2 regions of the Paenibacillus sp. FSL L8-0333 genome follow, and region 1 is predicted to be linked to the other one. Evidence: predicted binding sites of a transcription regulator. Region 1 holds the regulator's gene; the other holds the start of a gene.

Region 1 (3,435 bases):
GAGACGGTGGCAAGCGATACCGATTCCTGTCTGGGCCGTTCCTGCCCGTGGTTCCGCAAATGCTATTATCATAGGGCCAAGCATGAAGCTGGGATTGCTGACGTGGTTATTACGAACCATTCCAAGCTATTCGCAGATGTTAAAGCTGGGCACCAGCTGCTTCCGGCTTACGAGCATCTTGTAATTGATGAAGCACATCATTTAGAAGATGTGGCTGGTAAACATCTTGGCATGCATATGAAGCATTTCACTGTGGCACACACGTTATCGCGACTGTATAAAGATAGCCGAAACGGACAGCTTCCTGCTCTGCGCCAGATCTTACAGTCGTCAGGCAGTGAAGAGGCTTCAGAATGGAGCGGAGTCATCGATCGGATCTACCCGGATCTGCTTACTGTCAAAGAAACCTGGGATGCACTCAGCGACAAGCTGTTCAGCCTTTTGCCGGAACGCAGTGATGCAGCAGCAGGGGAAGCGGGACAACTGGTTATGCGTTTGCTTCCCGCCCGTAAGCCGAAGGATTGGGATGAATTAGTTGCGCTTGAGAACACTATGAATCTGACGTTAAGCGACATCATCCGTAAGGGTGATAAAATGCTTAATGAGATGCGTGACCAGGAAAGCCAATCCTCAGCAGACAGTCTTGTTACTGATATTAGCGGTTTATTTAAGGATTTGGCTTCCATACGTGAGCAAGTAAGATTCTTTATGGGGCTGAATGACGATAATGTAGTATATTGGCTGGAGGCAAATGGAAATTACCGCAGCAAATCACTGCAGATGTATGCCGTCCCTGTGGATGTTAGCAGCCAGCTTAAAGAGTTGTTCTTCGATAAGAAAAAGAGCATCGTGCTTACCTCGGCGACGCTGTCTGTAGATAAATCTTTTCAGTTTATGATTGATAATCTCGGACTTAACGAAGCTGCGGAAGAGGGACGTCTAATGACCTCACTCCTTCCATCTCCCTTTAAGTATCGCGAGCAGGCGCTGCTAGTTATACCGCGTGATTTTCCTAGTGTGAAGGGCAGTGTGGGCGATGCTCGATTTGTCGATACACTCGTACAGTCGTTAGCAGAAGCTGCCAAAACAACACGTGGGCGGATGCTGGTTCTGTTTACTTCTTATAAAATGCTGCGTCAGGTATATGATCCGCTTAAAGAGGCTTTGGCCTCACAAGAGATTACGGTGCTTGGTCAAGGCGTGGAAGGTGGCAGCCGGAGCAAGCTGATCCGCCGCTTTCAGGACAGTGCAGCATCCGTTCTGCTGGGGACGAGCAGCTTCTGGGAAGGTGTAGATATTCCAGGTGAAGCACTGACTTGCCTGGCCATCGTGAGACTTCCGTTTCAACCGCCGAATCACCCGTTGGCGGAAGCGAAGTCGGAGTTATTGCAGGCCCAGAAGAAGAATCCGTTCATGAAATTATCTGTTCCTCAAGCGGTTATTCGTTTTAAGCAGGGATTCGGAAGACTGGTTCGCACGGCGCAGGATCGCGGAATAGTTATTGTTTATGATACAAGGGTTATTGAATCTCATTACGGGAAGTATTTCCTTTATTCATTGCCTGGTCCCAAAATGGAGCATATGCTGACTGATCAAATGGTCCCCCGCATAGCGGAATGGCTAGAGGATGGCGGCGCTTCTTAAAATGCTCGTCTTCAGTTTAGCTCCTCCTTATCCTTAAGGGCGGTAAGTTACAGTACCGCCCTTAATAAGGAGAGGTATACGTTTGAATATGGATTTTCACAAGAACATTACTATTTTTAGGAGGAAAAATATGAAATCGGATAAAATATCAGAAGCCGTTGTTCGCAGACTACCTGTGTATTTGCGTTTTTTGAATGATCTCCAGAATCGCGAAATATTAACAGTTTCCTCTCAGGAACTTGGACAAAAGCTTGATCTTAATCCCGCACAGATTCGTAAGGATTTAGCGTATTTTGGTGACTTCGGCAGAAAAGGTATCGGCTATGATGTAACGTATCTTATTGAGAAAATCCGTCATATTCTGAAGCTGGATCAACAGCTTAATGTAGCTTTAGTAGGGGCAGGTAATCTCGGACATGCCTTGTCTAATTACAATGCATATCTTAAAGATACAATGAAAATCACCGCTATATTTGATTCGTACGCTCCTAAGGTTGGACGTAAGATCAACTCCCTTACTGTGCAACCAATGGATGAACTAGGCAGCACGATTCGTGAGCAAGGTATTCGCATTGCCATTATTACCGTACCTGATTCAGAAGCTCAAAATGTAGCAGATATTCTCATTTCTTCTGGGATTGAAGCGATTTTGAACTTTGCCCCTGTGATTCTGAAGACACCACCGAATATCCGGGTGCATGCAGCTGATTTTACAACTGATCTGCAAAGTCTTGCTTATTACTTGCGGGATGGAAAGGAAGAAAGCGAACATGAACAGCAATAAAACGATAATTAAGGACGGGTATTTTCTGACTCCGGGAACGGATGAGCCGGTTCTGAGTGGATATATGACTATTGAAGATGATTTAATCACTTACATAGGAAAAGAAGAGCCTCAGATGGAAGCTGGAGTGCAAGTGGTTGATGGCAGTCGTCTGCTGTTCATGCCTGGACTTGTAAACACACATGGTCATGCGGCGATGTCTTTGCTGCGTGGATATGGAGATGATTTAGCGCTACAAGTGTGGCTTCAGGAGAAAATGTGGCCGATGGAGGAAAAGTTCACCGGTGATGATGTATATTGGGGAACCTCCTTATCTGTATTGGAAATGCTGAAGGGTGGAACTACGACCTTCCTCGATATGTATGATCACATGGACCGAGTAGCTGAGGTAGCTGAGTTATCAGGTATCCGTTCCGTATTGATGCGTGGTGTGATCGGGTTATGTCCAGAGGATGTACAGAATCACAAGCTTGCGGAAGCGATTTCTTTTGCCCGTAACTGGCATGGAAAGGCTGACGGTAGAATTACTACTATGATCTCACCGCACGCCCCTTATACTTGCCCTCCGGACTTCCTGGTTAAGTTCGTGCAGGCAGCGCATGATCTGGATTTACCGATGCATACGCATATGTCCGAAACGAAACGTGAAGTGGAACAAAATGTGGCGGATTACGGGTTTCGTCCTGTAGCTCACTTAGAGAAGCTTGGAATGTTCACACGTCCCTCGATAGTTGCACATGGTGTTCATTTAAATGATGAAGAGATTGAGATCTTGGCTCGCCATAATGTGGGTGTCTCTCATAATCCGGGCAGTAATTTGAAGCTGGCTAGCGGAGTGGCTCGGGTTACTGATCTTCTAAAAGCTGGTGTGAAGGTGTCTCTTGGCACGGATGGCGCGGCAAGCAACAATAACTTGGATATGTTTGAAGAGATGCGGCTTGCAGCTCTCATTCATAAGGGTGTCAGCGGTGATCCAACGGCTGTTCCAGCTCCAGAAGCTCTACGTA
Region 2 (3,435 bases), 1.9 Mb from region 1:
GTCATTGGATGTACCCATGCCGGAACCGCCGCAATTGTGAATACTGCTCAGCTTTACCCAGATGCCGAGATTACTGTATATGAGCGTAATGATAATATTTCCTTCTTATCCTGTGGAATTGCCTTGTATGTAGGTGGAGTGGTTAAAGACCCAGAGGGGCTATTCTATTCTTCACCAGAAAAGCTTGCAGAGCTTGGCGTAAAGACCAATATGCGTCATGAAGTAACTGCAGTGGATACGAAGTCCAAAACATTGCGTGTACGCAATCTGGAGACAGGCCACGAGTTCGCTGACACCTACGATAAGCTGATTATGACTACAGGTTCATGGCCGATTGTGCCGAAGCTTGAAGGATTTGAACTCGAGGGGATTTTACTTTCCAAGAACTATGATCATTCCAACACTATTATAGAAAAAGCTAAACAAGCGAATAAAATCACCGTCGTCGGCGCTGGATATATCGGCGTTGAACTGGTGGAAGCTTTTCAAATGAATGGGAAGCAAGTTACGCTAATTGATGGTGAAGATCGCATTCTGAGTAAATATCTGGATCAAGAATTTACTGCACCGATCGAACAATCTTTTCAGGATCATGGGATTAAATTGGCACTGAATGAGAAGGTCAGCTCTTTTGCGGGCAAAGACGGTAAGGTAACAAAGGTTATTACAAGCAAAGGTGAGCATGAGACAGATCTGGTCATTCTCTGCATTGGTTTCCGTCCTAATACTGAACTCTTAAAAGGTCAAGTCGATATGCTGCCTAATGGTGCCATTGTGGTCAATAACTATATGCAGACTAGCTGCCCAGATGTATATGCCGCGGGCGACAGCTGTGCGATTCACTACAACCCTACAGGCAAACACGCCTATATCCCACTGGCAACCAATGCTGTGCGGATGGGAACCTTAGTTGCACGCAACTTGGTAACAGAGACCATTCCTTATATGGGTACACAAGGGACTTCGGGCATTAAGATTTATGAAGATAATATCGCTGCAACAGGGCTTACTGAAGAAGGAGCTAAGGCTGAAGGAATGGACGTGGAAACCGCCATGATTATTGATAATTACCGTCCAGAATTTATGCCAACCTTTGAGCAGGTTCAGTTAAAAGTAGTGTTTGATCGCGCCACACGCCGTATTCTCGGGGCACAAATTATGTCCAAGATGGATCTGACGCAATCGATCAACACAGTGTCTGTATGCATTCAAAATCATATGACAATCGACCAACTAGCCTTTATCGATTTCTTCTTCCAACCGCATTACAACAAACCTTGGAACTTCCTGAATACAGTGGGTCTTCAAGCACTGCCGACAACAGTACCAAGCAAAGAGGCTGTAACGGTTTAAAAAGGAACGTTGTTCCTGAGTGATTTATTGAGGAAAAAGACAACCTTATAAAGCTAGAGAAGCAGCGATCCTCCTGTAACGGGAGGGTTGCTGCTTTTTTTGTTAGGTGCAGAATGATTAGCTGCATAGGTAGGTACAATCCAATGGCTTCGGCGATGGTAGCGAGCCAAATGTGCTCGAAAGTTACAGTTAAGGTCATTTGAGTCCGATGTCCGATAGCAAGCCAAATGTGCTCAAAAGTTACGTATAAGGTCATCTGAGTCCGATCGTGCTGAGTCAACGCCCACCGCAGAAGCTTTCGGACTCAGAAGCCGCTATTTAGCAATTAATCGCCTTTTGAGTGTGATTTCGGACTCCAATGCAGCTATTACATAAAATGAGGTACAACTAGTGTGTTTTTGGTGGCAATAGCGACTATGGGGTCCGATAGCGAGCCAAATGTGCTTGAAAGCTACGTATAAGGTCGATTGAGTCCGATCGTGCTGAGTCAACGCCCACCGCAGAAGCTTTCGGACTCAGAAGCCGCTAATTAGCAAATAATCGCCTTTTGAGTGTGATTTCGGACTCCAATGCAGCTATTGCATAGAATGAGGTTCATTTAGTGTGTTTTTCGTGCCAATAGCGACTATGGGGTCCGATAGCGAGCCAAATGTGCTCAAATGCTACGAATAGGGTCATCTGAGTCCGATGTCCGATAGCGAGGTATAGCTACAGTGAGATATAGCTGCATATAAGGACAACTGTGTCCGATAGCTGCTGCGTACGCTCAAATGTAATCCAACGAAACAAGATATGCTGGCTTAGTCGGTCATACATAAACTTCTATTTGTGCACAGGTCGCAGTAAATTTGACATGTCAGTGAAAACTTTCACTTAGTTTTCTCAAAGTGATAATTATCACGTTAATGTGTTTTACGACACGCTACAATGGTCATAAAGGAACAAATTTGAAGTAAATAGATGAAGGAGATAGGAACCATGGCTTATAGCAAACCGCAGCAAATTGCCGAAGTAACTGTAGAGAACGGCATAAAAAAAGCTCATAATCCGCTAAGTACCGTACTTATTCTGGGCTTTTTGGGAGGAGCGTTTATTGCGCTCGGGTTTTTATTGGATATTCGCGTCATTGCTGGCGCACCACAGGAATGGGGTTCCATTGCTAACTTTATCGGAGCCGCAGTCTTCCCCGTTGGGCTGATCATGGTACTCCTTGCAGGTGGAGAACTGCTGACAGGGAATATGATGGCCGTGCCGCTCGCTTTTATGGCTAAGAAGATTTCTTTCTGGGAAGTTGTGAAGAATCTTTTGCTCATTACGATTAGTAATCTGGCTGGGGCATTATTTGTAGCTTATTTCTTCGGTCATGTAGTGGGGTTAACTTCAGAGGGTGTGTATTTAGAAAAATTGGTGGATATGGCTGGTCATAAAATCGATGCAGAATTCTTTCCGGCATTTGTTTCGGGTATCGGCTGTAACTGGCTCGTTGCGCTGGCCGTATGGCTCTCCTATGGAGCAGATAACTTCAGCGGCAAAATCCTTGGTATTTGGTTCCCAACGATGGCCTTTGTTGCGATCGGATTCCAGCACGTTGTAGCTAACATGTTCCTAATTCCAGCAGCTATTTTTGAAGGTTATTATTCATGGGGGCAATACTTCACTAACTTTGTTCCCGTCTGGCTCGGCAATCTAACGGGTGGAGCAATATTTGTCGCAGCTGCCTATTGGATGGCATACTTGCGTAAAGCACCTACGGCTATTCAATCCGTAGATAGCATGTCCGGCAGCAGTGTCAAAAAACACGCTTAAGCTCGTCTTATAGAGCACTCCATAGAACATTCAAGGTCTGCCTTATTGGTGGCGTTAATGTTTAAGGGGTGCTTTTTGTTATGTAGACACAAAAAAATCCGCCGTGATATATCCGCGCTCGGGGGAACGAAATCGGATCACGGCGAATTTTGAAGGGGGAGTGTTTCTAGGCTCTATTACCCCGTCTTTCGGATAGCGAATCAGTTTCTTCTTGTTTAGTTTGCTTTACGGACGACAGCCACGGCTTTAAAATAAGAATAGATACTAGAGCTAGGA

Evidence for each region. The regulator Rex, encoded in region 1, represses fermentation and respiration genes when NADH is low (regulators of the CRP and FNR family bind a similar motif). The targets are predictions, from matches to a motif close to TTGTGAAATATTTCACAA.
Region 2: the regulator Rex is predicted to act here: its motif matches at 2,211-2,228, upstream of NYE72_RS28855 (formate/nitrite transporter family protein).

What each region holds. Positions count from the first base shown of each region.
Region 1 covers NZ_CP150186.1:4,609,961-4,613,395, reverse strand. The annotation lists gene dinG (ATP-dependent DNA helicase DinG) at 1-1,644, shown strand, start outside; gene NYE72_RS20620 (redox-sensing transcriptional repressor Rex) at 1,775-2,428, shown strand; gene NYE72_RS20615 (amidohydrolase) at 2,415-3,435, shown strand, end outside.
Region 2 covers NZ_CP150186.1:6,462,533-6,465,967, reverse strand. The annotation lists gene NYE72_RS28860 (FAD-dependent oxidoreductase) at 1-1,353, shown strand, start outside; gene NYE72_RS28855 (formate/nitrite transporter family protein) at 2,332-3,159, shown strand.